2 regions of the Bradyrhizobium sp. PMVTL-01 genome follow, and region 1 is predicted to be linked to the other one. Evidence: riboswitches for the same ligand, from Rfam matches in the RefSeq annotation. Region 1 holds a riboswitch; the other holds the start of a gene.
What was found. Region 1 has a riboswitch for cobalamin ahead of ACRQ5Q_RS28210 (energy-coupling factor ABC transporter permease). Riboswitches for the same ligand answer to the same signal wherever they lie in the genome.

Region 1 (7,412 bases):
ACGATCCATGCCGCCAATGCACCGGCGGACCTGGCCGACCGCGCGCAGCTGGAGGCGCTGCGGTTGCGCCTGCCGCAGGATGCTGCGAGCTATGCGAGCCCTGCGCGGCGCACGATCGAGACGGCGCGGGCGCTGGGGCTCGAACCTATTCTGGTGGACGAATTCGGCGAGCAGGATTTCGGTGACTGGACCGGCCGGCGACATGACGAGCTCGCAGCGGGCGGCGGCGATGCCTACGTACAATTCTGGAGCGATCCGGCGCACCTGAGACCACCGGGCGGCGAGAGCTTTGAGGATCAGGTCGCGCGTGTCCGGCTGGGCCTGTCGCGGATCGGAGCCGGATCAGCAACGCTCGTCGTGCATTCCGGCACGATCCGCGCCGCGCTGTGCACCGCGCTCGATCTCCTACCGGAGGCGGCGTTACGCTTCGTCATCGACCCGCTGTCGCTGACCCGGATCGACCGGCTCGCGAGCGGCTGGCGGGTGGTCTCGGTCAATCAGCGGGTCAGCTAGGCCTGTCAGGCACATTGGCCTCCGCAAAGGTCGCCATGCCATTGTGGAGCGCGCAGGCCGACCTCACCAGCGGCAGCGCGATGGCGGCGCCCGATCCCTCGCCGAGCCTGAGATCGAGGCTGATCAGCGGCTGCACGTTCAGCGCGCGCAGCACCAGCCGATGTCCCTGCTCCGCCGATTGATGCGAAGGCAGCAGGAATGGCTGACACGACGGGTTGAGCCGCACGGCCGCCAGCGCCGCGACCGATACGATGAAGCCGTCGATCAGCACAGGGATGCGGCGCTGCGCGGCCGCAATGATGGCGCCCGCGATCGCCGCGATCTCGAGTCCGCCGACAGCACACAGGATCTTTTCGGCCGAGGCGCCCGCAACGCCATGACGCGCAATCGCGGCATCGATCACGCGCGCCTTGTGCGCACGGCCCGCCGCATCGACGCCGGTGCCGCTGCCCGCGATCTCCTCGGCGCTGACGCCGAGCAGGCTCGCGGCGATCGCCGCTGATGTCGTGGTGTTGCCGATGCCCATCTCGCCGAAGAGCAGGAGATCAGGCTGGCTGGCCTCGGCACGCGCGACCGCGCGCTGGCCGGCTTCGAAGGCGAAGACCAGCTCTGCTGGCGTGAGCGCAGCCTCGACACTGAAATCACGGGTGCCACTGCGCGGCTTGTCGGTGACGATGCCAGGGATCGCCCCCTCCGTCAGCGTGCCGGCGTCAACGACTTCCAGGTTTGAGCCGAGCTCGCGCGCCAGCACCGAGATCGCTGCGCCGCCTGAGGCAAAATTCGCCATCATCGCGATGGTGACCGCCTGCGGATAGGCCGACACCCCCTGCGCGACGATGCCGTGATCGCCGGCGAAGATGATGATGGGTACGCACGCGGCACGCGGTTGCTCGGTCGCTTGGAGGCCGGCAAGCTCGATCGCAAGCTGCTCGAGCCGGCCGAGCGCGCCGGTCGGTTTTGTCAGTTGCGCCTGACGTGCGATCGCCGCATCGCGATGGGTCGCGGAGGCATCGGGACATTTCTGGGTGACCCAGCCGGGGAGCATGCTGCCTCGCTTACGGCCTGCGCTTGAGAATGTAGCTGTCCATGATCCAGCCGTGGCGCTCGCGCGCCTCCTGCCGGAGCGCGACGATGCGCGGGCCCGCGTCAGTGAGCGCGCCGGACATGATGATCTGGTCGGGCATGCCGAGATAAGCGCCCCACCAGATATGGAGCCCTTCCGGATCGAGCGACTGGAATGCCGTGCCGCCGTCGAGCATCACCACCACCGTGTCGACGCCCTGCGGCCAGCCGCCCTCTCGCAAGCGACGGCCTGTCGTGACCAGAAACGGTTCGCCGATGTCGTTGAGCGGCAGCGCGTGCGCCGCGCACAGCGCCTGGATCGAGGTGATGCCGGGCACGACTTGGAGTGCAGGCAAGGGATCGAGCCGGCGCGCAATCCGCAGCGAGGAATCGTAGAGCGAAGGATCGCCCCAGATCAGCAGTGCGACCTTGCCGTCGCCGCCCAGATGGTTCGCGATTGTCTGCGACCATGCGGCGGCGACCGCATCATGCCAATCGTCCACGCCCTTGCGGTAATCGGCCTCCGTCGCGTCGCGCACCGGCAGGTCGAACTCGGCAATGCGCGTCGTGTTGCTGGTAAGCACGTCAGTGCAGATCGTCCGCCTGAGATCGGCGAGATCGGATTTCGCGCTTCCCTTGCGCGGGATCAGGACCAGATCGGCCGCGTTGATGGCGCAGATCGCGGCGCGCGTGAGCTGCTCGGGATCGCCGCAACCGATGCCTATCAGGGAGAGCGTGAGCATCGGGCGTACAGGGGGGCCATGACGGCCGCCCCTTGTCTCTTAAGCCGCGTTGTGCAGGCGCGGGGTGACGAGGCCCGGCGCCGTAACACCGCGCAGCGACTTCGCCAGCGCCAGCACGGCGAGATCGGCCAGCGGCTCGATCACGATGACGAGCGCGTAGGAGGCCGCGAAGGCCGCGATGTTGGCGAGGTTGCTCATGGCAAAGCCGGAGCCATAGAGCGCCCAGAACGCCACCCAGGCGATCACGCCGGCTTGGTAGGTGGTCGAGAGCGCCAGCGCCTGGCGATACCTGAGGTCGACATAGGCGGTGTTGCGGGAAACGAGCCGCGCGGCAATCGCCTGGATCGCGAACAGCGGCACCAGCAGCGTGGTGACGTTCATGCCGTATTGCGGCAGGTCGGCCGGCTCGAAGAGCACGCCTTGAAGCAGCAGGCCCAATGCGAGGCCGAAGGCTGCGGGCGCGGCGCCGAACAGCAGGAACAGGGTCGAACCGAGGATGAAGTGCACCTCGGAGACGCCGACGGGGAAGTGCGGCAGGATCTCGAAGAAGGTGAAGACGAGGCCCGTGGTGGCGAGCGTCCGCGCCGCGAATGACGTGATCCCCTGCTCGCGTACGGTCTCAGCGGCGAGCTTCAGGGCAACGCCGCCTGCGGCGATGCCGGTTGCGTAACTCAACACGAGCTTGGCGCCCGTCACGACGCCCGGTTCGATATGCATGGCTCAGTTCCTTCCTGCCGTCACACCCGACGGCCTTGGCCTCAAAACATGCACGGCCGGTCTCCTGGCTCGCGGTTCACTGGGGTTCTCCGGCCTTCCCGAACCTTGCGGTCCAGTGGCTGATCGGAGCCCCTCACCGCTTACAGTCGCGGGGGCGGCTGGGGTTTTGGGCGCCGCAACTGGGTCCGCCCATCCCCATTCCCGATTATGCTCCGGCGCTTTGCGCCGCGTCGAGCACCATGCCCCTCTTGTGTGCCTCTTTCGCATCGCAGGCGTCAAGGGGCGAACGGCGGCAGTGGCCCTCATGACGGATATTCCCCTGCCAGCGCACCGAACAGGATGACCGCGGCCGTCGAAGCCGCCCCGCCTCGTGCAAGCTGCTCGGCAAGCTCGGCAATCGTGGTGCGGACCAGCCGTTCCTCGGGTCGCCCGAGGGATTCGGCGAACAGCGCCGGGGTATCAGCGGCGAGGCCGTGGGCGATCAATTTTGCGGCAAGCGCCGGAAACGTGCGCCGGCCCATATAGACGACGGTGGTCGCCTCAGGGTCGGCCAGCGCCGCCCAGTTCAGGTTTGGCGGCAGCTCGCCAGTGACATCGGCCCCGGTGACGAACTGCACGCGGCGCGAGGTGTGCCGCCGGGTCAGCGGGATTCCCGCCTGCGCCGCGGCGACACAGGCCGAGGTGACCCCGGGAACGATCTCATAGCCGATGCCGGCTTCGCGCAGCGTCTCGATCTCCTCTTCGAGCCGGCCGAAAATGCCGGCATCGCCGGACTTCAACCGCACCACGCGCGCGCCGGTTGCCGCATAGTCGACCAGGAGGCGGTTGACATGGTGCTGCTTCGTGGAGGGCCGCCCGGCCCGCTTTCCCACCGCGACGAGATTGGTACCAGGCCGGGCGAGATCGAGGATCGCGCCGGAGGCAAGATCGTCATAGAGCACGACATCGGCCTCGCGCAGCCGCGCGGCGCCCTTCACGGTGAGGAGCTCGGGATCACCGGGGCCGGCGGAGACGAAGGAGACAAAACCGCTCACCGGTCCTCCGCGATCAGATGGAAGAACGTGCCGGTGGCGCGGCCGCGCTGCGAGCCGGTCTCGGCGATGACCGCGCCCGTTGCATCATGCACGACCGCCAGCGGCGTATCGGGCTGGGCAAGGATGGTCGAATAGTGGAACTCGTGGCCGCGCAGGCGCGCGCCCGCCCGATGTCCCGGCATCGGCGTTGCAAGTGTGGCGAGACGATAGCCCAGATGCATGCGGCGCTTGGCAAAGCTGGTCTCCAGGCCAAGCAGACCCGTCATCTCATGACGGACCCCGTCGGCATCTTTGAGGCCTGCGCCCAGCACCATATAGCCTCCGCACTCCCCGTGCACCGGCCGCGTCTCGACGAAGGCGCGCAGGCTGCTGCGAAACCGCGCATTGGCTGCGATCTTTCCTGCGTGAAGCTCGGGATAGCCGCCCGGTAGCCAGCAGACGTCGGCGCTCGCGTCGGGCACCTCATCAGCGAGCGGCGAGAATGTCGAGATCTCGGCGCCCGCCGCGCGCCAGGCCTCCAGCATATGCGGATAGACGAAGGAGAACGCCGCATCACGGGCGAGCGCGATGCGTTGCCCGGGCGGCGTCACGTTCCACCCATTCGCCGTAGGTCGCGGCGACCAGCGGGCAGCGAAGCGCAGCACCGCATCAAGATCGACATGCGCGGCGACGAAGCGCGCGGCCTCGTCGATCAGCTTGCCGATGTCGGCCTGCTCCTCCGCCTGCACGAGGCCGAGATGTCGTTTCGGCAGGCTGACCTCGGCGTGACGCGGCAGCGCGCCGAACACGGCGATGCCGATGTCCGCAAGCGCGCGCCGCACCAGGTCTTCGTGGCGCGGGCTGGCGACGCGATTGAGCACCACACCGGCAAGTCGCACGCCGGGCCGATAGTCGCGCAAGCCGGCAGCGATCGCCGCCGCCGTCTGCGCCTGCCCGGAGGGATCGATCACAAGGACCACCGGCCAGCCCAGCATCTCCGCGATGTCGGCCGAAGCACCGGTGCCGGAAACACCGCGCGCTGCAACGCCATCGAACAGGCCCATCGAGCCTTCGGCGAGAACAATGTCGGCATCCGTGCCGCGGCTGACGAGATGGTCGATGGTCGCGCGGTCCATCGCCCAGCTATCGACGTTGACGGAGGCGCGGCCCGTGGCGGCAGCGTGGAAAGCGGGATCGATATAGTCCGGCCCGCTCTTGAAGCACTGCACCTCGAGGCCACGATTGCGCCAGGCGCGCGCGAGCGCCAGCGTCAGCGTGGTCTTGCCGACGCCGGAGGCCGGAGCCGAGATGACGAGCGCAGCCGGCATCAGGAGACCTCCGGAAAGCGCGGTTCGGCACCGACAGGCCGATAGCGGCGATCGTAATCGGCGGCATAGAGGCGGCTGTCGTCGAAATCCGCCGCACCCAGCGTCCTGCCGACAAAGATCAGCGCGGAGCGCTCCATCTCGCCACCCACGGCAGAATCGAGTGTCGCCAACGTCGCACGGACGATGCGCTGCTCCGGCCAGCTCGCGCGCCACACGATCGCGACCGGGCAATCCGCGCCGTAATACGGCGTGAGCTCGGCGACGACGTGATCGAGCAGATGGATCGAGAGATGAATCGCAAGCACTGCACCGGTCGCAGCGAAGGCGGCAAGCTTCTCGCCCTCGGGCATCGCGCTGGCGCGGCCAGGTGTGCGCGTCAGTACTACGGTCTGGGCAAGACCGGGCAGCGTCAGCTCGGCTTCCAGCGCCGCCGCAGCGGCAGAAAAGGACGGCACTCCAGGCGTCACAGTGAAGGGAATGCCGAGCGCGCGCAGGCGGCGGAGTTGCTCGCCCATCGCCGACCAGATCGAGAGATCGCCGGAATGCAGGCGCGCGACATCCTTCCCTTCGGCGTGCGCGGCTGCGATCTCGGTGATGATCTCATCGAGCGACAGCGGCGCGGTATTTACGATGCGCGCACCGGGCGGGCAATGCGCCAGGACGCCTTCGGGCACCAGCGAGCCGGCATAGAGACAGACCGGACAGGCCGCAATCAGGTCGCGGCCGCGCAAGGTGAGAAGATCGGCAGCGCCCGGCCCGGCACCGATGAAATGCACGGTCATGGACCGTCTCCTTGCGCGATTGCGGCGGTGGCCGTGCGATCCTGCGAGACCACGCGCGTTGCAATCAGTCGCGCGCGCGGGCCGGCAGCCGCGAGCGCCGCTGCTTCGGCAACCGATCCCGTCCCGAACTTCTCTGCGATGAGCTTCGATTGCGTGAGCGTGTCGATGCCTGCCAGCGTCTCGGCCGGAACGGCCCTGATCGGCACACCGCACTCACGTGCGAGCTGCTTCAGCGCCTCTGCGTCGGCCTTGTCGCTGACAGTTGCCATCGCCGTAAGCCCTTCGGGGCCGCCGGCGGCCAGCAGCGCCTCGCGGAGCGAAGTCAGTGTGACATCCTTTCTGAATCCGAGCCCGGCGACCTTCATCGGACGACACTCCACTGCACGACCGGGCGCGCCGCTTCCCAGGAGCGATAGCGGCCAAGCGGCGCGGCATGTGCGATCTCGGCCCGCATCAGTTCGCCGCCATGGCGCTGATGCAATTCGCTGAGCAGCGCCTCCGTCTCCAGCGTCACGGAATGTGCGACCAGCCGCGCCCCCGACACGAGCCGCGACCAGATGGCGCCGAACATCGCGTTATCGAGTCCGCCACCGATGAAGACGGCGTCCGGCACGTCAAGCGCCGCGAGCGCTTCGGGCGCGGTCTCCGTAACGACGGTGATCCGGTGCGTCAGCCCGAACGCAGCCGCATTCTTGCGGATATTCGCGGCGCGATCCTCTCGACCCTCGACTGCGATCGCCGTTCCACCGCATAGCGCCCATTCAACCGAAATAGAGCCCGAGCCGGCGCCGATGTCCCACAGCCGCTCGCCGCGACGCGGCGCCAGCGCCGAGAGTGCCAGCGCGCGCACCGGACGCTTGGTGATCTGGCCGTCATGGACGAAGAGATCGTCTGACAGTCCCGTGCTGCGGGGCATGCCTTGTGTGCCCTTCGCCTCGATGGCTACTGTAACCAGGTTTTCAGCAAGATCACCGGCAAAACTGTCCGCGCGATATTCCCTGATGCTTTCGCGCGGCCCGCCTAGCGCAGCGAGTATCCAGAAGGCCGAGGCCCCCCATCCGCGCTCGCTCAACCATTTTGCGAAATCACCTGCCGCTTTCCCATCGCGCACGAGGCAGATGATGCGCGCGCCTCGCGCAAGGTGCGGCACGAGGCGCTCGAACGGCGCGGCGTGAAGCCCGAGGCAGACCGTGGATTCGAGACGCCAGCCCAGGCGCGCCGCGGCGAGCGAGAACGTCGATGGCGCGGAGTGCG
Region 2 (7,412 bases), 3.3 Mb from region 1:
GCAGTCACAGCGCGTTCCGAATCGGCAAGAGCTAGCCCAACATTCTGGTCGCCTGCGAGTACCCGCCCCAGGATCGCAAGCTCACGCATCTTCTGAACCGAGAAAGCAAGCCAGCTTTTGACCTCGGACGTAAGCCCGGTCTCTAGTTCAACATCGACAGGCACGTGAAGCAGCGAGCAGGATGGAGCGAGCTGTACACGGCGCCTGCCGAGCTTCGCAATCGCTGGATCCAGCCGCTGACGGAGCGACGACAAGTTCGAGCGCCATATGTTCCGGCCGTCGATCACACCGAGCGACATGATGAGATCTCTTCGGCCCGCTGCAATGATTTGATCCAATAGCTCTGGCGCTCGAACAAGATCGAGGTGCAGGCCGGAAACTCGCAGATTCAAGGCAGTATTTAGATTGTCGCCTAACGCGCCGAAATAGCTAGCAACCATGATCTTGATGGCCGGTCCCTCCTTTGCGAACCGGTTATAGGCATGTAGCAAAGATTTTCGCGCCGCCTCATCGAGATCAAGGGCCAGGCAGGGCTCGTCAATCTGAACCCAACTAGCCCCTCGTTCGGCCAATTCATGCAGAACGTCGATATAGACCGGTATAAGATCATCCAAAAGGGCGAGGGGCTGGAACGCGCTATCGGCACTCTTGCCGAGCTTCAAGAATGTGACCGGCCCGATCAGGACCGGGCGGGTCTGGAAGCCAAGAGCCTTTGCTTCCTCGTACTCTTCAATGGGTTTGCGAGAGCACAGTCTGAACGCTTGTCCCCTGTAGAACTCGGGAATCATGTAGTGGTAGTTGGTGTCGAACCACTTGGTCATTCCCTGCGCGGGTGCGCCAGATCCCCGCGGGCTCTGACCGCAACTCGCATCCTGGTCGTCGCATTGTGATCCGCGAGCCATGGCGAAGTACTTCTTGAGCGAAACGGATTCTCCTTTCGAGGCGTAGATCTCCGGGATGGCGCCAACCATGGCACTTGTATCGAGTACCTGATCATACAGCGAGAAGTCGTTCGACGGAATGATCGTGACGCCGAGAGATTTCTGACGAGCCCAGTTCGCTGCGCGCAGGCCGGATGCGTCCTCGTGCAACTGCTGTTCGCTGATCTTTCCGGCCCAGTAGCTTTCGAGAGCGAATTTGAGCTCACGCCTTGGACCGATGCGCGGCGTTCCGAGCGTAGCGATTGGAAGAGAGCGAAGAGACATAGTGTCAACCCCTGTTGGGGACAGAGGCCGTGGCGGACGCAGGCAGGGGAGTCGCACGTGCGACGGCTGCTTGGCGCACCACCGAGACACCCCGCCCGTGGACCCAATATTTTGTCGGGGCAGGTCTCCTGGCTTGCTGGTCATCGCTGCTGTCCGGCCTTCCCGAAGCCTTGGAGGCTTCAGTGACATCGTTGGACAGCGGCTCGCCGCTTACAGTTGCGGGGGCAGCGCCGGCATTCGCACCGGCTTCCCTCTTAGCTCCGGATCAAATGGGCACCGGAGAACCTCGACGGCTTGGATTATCGGCAGGAGAACTCTTCCGTCAACCTCTCAGATTGTGTGCCAAGCCGATCTCGGACACCTGTTGGGCGAATGAGCGCGCAGGTGTATGATTCACCACTATCTAAAGACATTCTCTAATCAAAGATTCCGAAATCAGACATGTCTTTGTCAGATGCCTCAATGAGCATTAGAGGTGCCTTGAAGCGGTGCCGCACGCCAGATCGATGAAAGGGACAGAAGCAGCCTGCCGGCCGGGAGTACCGCTGTTTCGAGCGGAATACTGGCGATGCGGCTTCCGCTTTCCAGAAGCTCGCCCAGCACCCGTTGGCCAGCAGTTTTCTCGGACTAAAGGATCTACATCGAATAGGCCAGGGCACGTGGCGCAATCTAGCAACATTCGCGGGGCGAGGTTGATTTGGCGTGCCAGCCGGACTTCGAAGGCGGAACTCGGCTTTGTGTCGCTGGCAATCCTGTAGCTCGAACGCCGACGATAGCGATAGCGAACCGCTCGGTTTAAATGGCGGCAAACGCACTGCCGATTGTCATCAGGCACTTGGCATCGAGGCGTTCACCTCTTGCGCTAACTATCCAGCGCAGCACAGGGAAACGACAGCTGCGGCGGATACACTGAATGAAAACATCGAAACGGGCGCAGGTCGGAAAGTCGACAAGTGGGACACTAAATCCGTGAAAATTTGCGCCTATTGCCTGGCACGAAGAATGCAAGCCCTCGGCATGCCCAGTCTCCTCCTGCTGGGCATGTCCAGCTCAGCCAATTGACGCTGTCGCTCGCGAGGGAAGTCAGCGGCGCGTGACGTAGAGGGGAGCGCCTGCTGGCGCGGGAGTAGCGGGGTGCCCCCTCACATCTCGGGACATTTCTTACGCTCGCTCATAGCAGGTTCAAGGTCACCCGCTTTGAAAGATGTCTGGATGAGACCTGATAGGCTGAGCTTTATGAAGAGAATGTCTGGAAGACCAGCGCCATGGCTTTGCCTGGCCGGATTTCTAATCTGCCTCGCCTGGCCGGCTGCCATGAGCAACAGTATTCGCGCCAACGACAGCCCCCTTGTCGAACGACTCAAGTCAACTTGGCGATCGCAAGATGGTGAGACGATAGAACAAATCATCTCCAATGTTTCGATGGTGGCCCAGTTCGTCCCTCAAATGTGGGGCGTTGTTGAACTTGGCCAAAACGACTTTGTTTTCGTTTCGTGGACCAGGCATCGGGACAACAAATCAGACGAACAGTCCGTTATCGCCTGGAAAGTCGCGCCCGACGGTACGATGGAACTCGCCTCAACGTATGCGAAGCCGATCGAGTTGGGCTGGCGCGCCCTGGCGCTCTCGTTGATCGCCACTGAAGTCGCACATGCCGAACCGGGCGCTAATCTTAACTTTCTGCATGATCCGACCAACTTCAACTTTGTGACTACGCCGCAAGGCCGGCTTGGCGATCTTCTGCGGCACGGCCGCTGCACTATCGTCGATCCTGTTGGAGTGGACTACCTACCGAAGCGGAACGACAAGCCGACCGAGAAGGGTGATATATGGCGCGTTCTGCTCGTGGTGAACTGTAGTATCCAAGGACCACGTTATTTTACGTACAATGGGGTCATCTCATTCGAGAAGACTGAAGGACATGATTGGGAGCCACAATCCTCCTTTGCCAAGCGCATCGCGAAATTTCCTCCTGGCTCCTGGTTTCAACGCATCGAGCCAAAGGAAGAGGAAGACTTAGAAGAGCGAAGGCCTTAGTAAACCGTCGTGCAGCGCGACATCGCGCCGCAGCCCGTCCATGGCCGGGCGCGTCGGACCCAACTGCAAGACATACCCGCTCTGTTGTTTAGGGCTCCGCAACTGTCCGGCTGCCCTTTCTCTGAGACGAAAAGCGACGAGGAAGTTACCGCGAACGGGGCAGCGGTAGCGACCCCGGCATGCACGATGAGCGCCTGCCCATTTCCGAGTGCGCAGGGCGGGAAGCTCCGGGGCCGTACCGAGAACGTCGAGCACCAGACTGGCTCGGGCCCTAGCTTCCCTCGCACTCATTCGTCTGCACGCATCGATCCGGATTCGAAGCATGGGAAAAGCGCGTCTTTAGTTCTGCTCCGCCTGTCCTGGCACCGTCTCTGATTGCGAATTCGGCTCTGAGCCGTCCATCCACTTCAAGCGCGCAACAAAAGACCGGTACTTCCCGACCGGCCGCGACCATGTCATTCCAATCGTGCAGCGAGGTGCTTAAGTATGATGCGCAGCCTAAGTCGGCAACCGCACAGAAGCTATCCGCATCGAGTGCGGTGATGCGCAACGCGTAATGTAGACTCAAGCCTCGCACTGAATTGCATCAGGATGGTACTCGCGATTGTCCGAACACGTGGGCCGCCTCCCCTTCTCCGGCGCGTCGACGCCAAAGCCGCGGCTCAATGTCGACAGCCTTTACAATTGCTGGAGCAAACGCATGCTAATGCAGCGCTCCTGGGTATGCACGTTGAGATCGCGAGGAACGTCCCTACCAACGAGCGGCCGCCCGTCGCGCGGCCTCAGTCATAAATGATTCCGTCCTTAATCGTTTGGGAGGGAGCGCTTAACGAATATCGTGCAGCGCGGACGAGCCAAAAGCTCCAATGCGATTGCCATCAGCGTTCATCTGGTCGGGCGTAAGAAGGCACCTAATTTGTGCGGTTTGTTCAAACAAGAAAGGTTCATGTGCGCGGCGAACGTTTTACTGAACTTCATTGCGTCTCTTTGTAAATCCGTCAGAGCGATTCAGACCAGAACCTTCTTGAACATCTTTTTCCTGTCAACAACAACCACAGCAAGGTTGCTCCTCCACGCCTGACTGCACCGCGAGCGTCGAGGCTTCATAGTCGGCAATTTTGCAAAGACAACATTCCGACGCTCGGGTTTGTCTATCACCGCGAGTTCGGCGGGGCCCGATGCGGATCTTCTCCTCAGGTCGAGAGGGTACAGGGCGCTCCCAGTGAGAGAGCCGTCGATGCTCGAATACCGCCGCGCGCACTGCGGAAGAAATCTCTTGAACCTTACGCAGCGTCAGGTCGTAGCTTCGCGAAGCTCTCATAAAGCACGTCGAAAATGCCAGCCGGATAGCGGATATAATTCGTTCGGGCAGTCGACGGCACCGTATCGTGCGTGAACATGGACAGGAGCGAAAGGCTCGGGATGAAGCACCGCGGAATCATATGCGCATTGCTCGCTCTCATCACATCTCCGGTCTGCGCCGCGACAGTCAGCGGTGTTCCGCGCATCCTCGACGGCAATACTATCGAGATCGAGCACACCAACGTTCGGCTCTCGGGCATCGAAGCTCCTGAGACGGACCAGGTCTGCCTCGACGCCCAGGGCCGGAGATGGGCCTGCGGCGTAGCTGCTCGCGACGAGCTCATCAAGCATTCGAATGGGCGAACCTGGGATTGTCATACCCAAAGAACCGTTGAGTACAGGGGAGCCCACGGCAGCTGCTTCATCGAAGGCGAGAATGTGAACGCCTGGATGGTACGCTCGGGCTGGGCACTATCGGCTGGTGCATCTCGCCATACCTACGCTGTCTATGAGTTGGTGGCGAGCACAGCCCATGCGGGGCTGTGGTCGGGGGCGTTCATCGCGCCCTGGGACTGGCCTCGCCGCAATAGGGGCACGATTATCGTCGGCGCGACGTTGGTTCCGATCGACGCTCAGGAAGTCCTTGTCGGATCCGATCTGCTATCGGAACCGCCGTCCCCCGAGTGCCTGATAAAAGGCACTCTCGAGCGCCGCGGCGAGCGCTTTTATCACCTGCCAGGGCAACCCAGTTACGACCAAATCGACATGACGAAGAAACGCGGCGAACGCTGGCTCTGTAGCGAAGCGGAAGCCAAAGCCACCGGGTGGCGTAAGGCCGTGCGATGAGGCGACACATGCATGCAGCCTATTCTCCAGACATGCACCATTTAACCAAGATCGCGCGTTCGCGCCGGTCGCTGTTGGTGTTCGCTGCTTTGGCAGTTTCCCTGCGGCTCGGCAATAGCATTGTCGATGCGAAGGAAGCAAAAGGCCCGCCCAAGCCGGACAACCTGCTGGCGCCAGATGCTGCCCTAAACCGGCTGCTGAGGGGGAATGATCGTTTTGTCCAGGGCGCATCACGAGTCGACGATTTCAGGCGCGAGCGTCCGGTCTTAGTTGAGGGCCAAAATCCATATGCGGCGGTTCTGAGCTGCGCCGACTCTCGCGTGGCGCCCGAGCTTGTCTTCGACAGCGGACTAGGTGATCTGTTTGTCTGCCGCATCGCCGGAAACTTCGCTAATGACGATACGCTCGCCAGTATGGAATATGCGGTCGCAGTACTGAACACGCCGCTGATTCTTGTACTCGGCCACGATCATTGCGGTGCGATCGACGCCACGATCAAGTCTCTCCATCAAGATAAGCCGCCGCCGGGGCACATTTCATCCCTGGTCACCGCACTTGCTCCTGCAGTGAAAGGATCTCTACAGCAAGCCGGCGACACATTCGCTCACGCAACCCGACAAAATGTGATCGATAATGTCAACAAACTTAAATCGACGGGCCCGATTCTGAACACTGCAGTCGAGCAGAACCGATTGAAAGTCGTCGGCGGCCTGTATCGGATCGACACCGGCAAGGTCGATATTGTGAGCTGACGCTTGCACCTTCACACCCGCGGCAAATCATCTGCCCTCTGATGCAGACCTTCTCTTCTGCGCTAGCTGGGTTGGTCCATCCTCTGCAGCACATGCGCCGGATACCATCTGCTCCACAACATTCATCGCTTCGGGAAGCCCTTCGGTATGCGTGGCCTCGTAATTCTGCTCCTGTTCTACGCACTCATGTTGGCAACGCGCGGCCCGCATCAAGAAACGCACATAGCGCGTCCGACGGCATTCATGCCTCGAGATTGAGTTGCCAACCGAACAGAGGTGGTTCCACCAGCAGATCGGAATGAGAAGCATTGGCCTCTGAACTCCAGAGCACGCGACGATTACGAGAGCTTCTCAGCCCAGATCGGGCAAACCATCCATGGTCCTGCTTAACCAAGCTAAGCCAGGGCTGAAAATCACATAGAACCACCAGCACGACTGGCTGCCCTCCGCATCAGTGCCGGACATGCCTTCTTAGCGATTTAGCAGATCGCGACCTCGAAAAGTCAGCCGCTCTTCAATCATTTGTTAGGTCGTCTCGTTCGCCGCCAAGGATGCGGCCCACATTGATGGTGCCGTTGAGGGCACGGCTGTTTTTCGGCACGATTTCGCATACGCTCTGCTTGACATTCCACGCGATCGCATGCCCGTTGGACAATCTACTAACCGTCCTCCATGCCGAGTTCGATCTCAGGTTCTTAGTCCCTGCGGGTCTCGGCAAATGAGCTCGATCTATCCGCCTAGATGAATTCGGTGGGCCAGCAACAATGACTTAAGCGTCGCACACCGCGTCTGCAGTAGGAAATGATCTCGGGACCGAGAGCTCCTGGAATGAGGCTCTTCAACCAGACAGTTGCTCAGTGCGAAACAGAGCACTAGCTTCAGAACGTGAGGTGCCTGGTCTGTCGCAACGCTGGCGACTCTCGAAAAATCCCCCCGAAACCTGTCCGCAGCGCTTCATCTTCGCTGCATGTGCGGGGCACTCTTGCAATCACCTCTAACCTGGCTTGATAACGAAATTACAGCATCCTGAGCTCCGTGCGGTTGTTGAACACCTGCCGTCTGGAGGTCCTCTTCTAACCAAGCGCTCTCCCGCAGTCGCAGGAACAGCAAATTGGACATTTGTAGCGTCGGGAGATCGGAGCGGGCCCCAGTTTACCTTAAACATTGAAGGCGGTCGGCGGTCGGGGTTCGCCTCTGTCGTTTTGCCTGCGGGTAGTTGAGTTCATGACATTCGCGCCTGAAAGTGGACATGAAGACACGGGCATGCGCT

Region 2: another riboswitch for cobalamin. It lies ahead of metE (5-methyltetrahydropteroyltriglutamate--homocysteine S-methyltransferase); the one in region 1 lies ahead of ACRQ5Q_RS28210 (energy-coupling factor ABC transporter permease).

Annotation. Positions count from the first base shown of each region.
Region 1 covers NZ_CP193982.1:5,796,617-5,804,028, forward strand. The annotation lists gene ACRQ5Q_RS28195 (histidine phosphatase family protein) at 1-513, shown strand, start outside; gene cobT (nicotinate-nucleotide--dimethylbenzimidazole phosphoribosyltransferase) at 506-1,558, opposite strand; gene cobF (precorrin-6A synthase (deacetylating)) at 1,569-2,318, opposite strand; gene ACRQ5Q_RS28210 (energy-coupling factor ABC transporter permease) at 2,358-3,035, opposite strand; cobalamin riboswitch at 3,073-3,292, opposite strand; gene cobA (uroporphyrinogen-III C-methyltransferase) at 3,338-4,069, opposite strand; gene ACRQ5Q_RS28220 (cobyrinate a,c-diamide synthase) at 4,066-5,376, opposite strand; gene cobM (precorrin-4 C(11)-methyltransferase) at 5,376-6,158, opposite strand; gene ACRQ5Q_RS28230 (cobalamin biosynthesis protein) at 6,155-6,523, opposite strand; gene cbiE (precorrin-6y C5,15-methyltransferase (decarboxylating) subunit CbiE) at 6,520-7,412, opposite strand, start outside.
Region 2 covers NZ_CP193982.1:2,507,659-2,515,070, reverse strand. The annotation lists gene metE (5-methyltetrahydropteroyltriglutamate--homocysteine S-methyltransferase) at 1-1,205, opposite strand, end outside; cobalamin riboswitch at 1,307-1,509, opposite strand; gene ACRQ5Q_RS11300 (nodulate formation efficiency C protein) at 2,520-3,242, shown strand; gene ACRQ5Q_RS11295 (thermonuclease family protein) at 4,665-5,390, shown strand; gene ACRQ5Q_RS11290 (carbonic anhydrase) at 5,399-6,142, shown strand; gene ACRQ5Q_RS11285 (hypothetical protein) at 7,367-7,412, shown strand, end outside.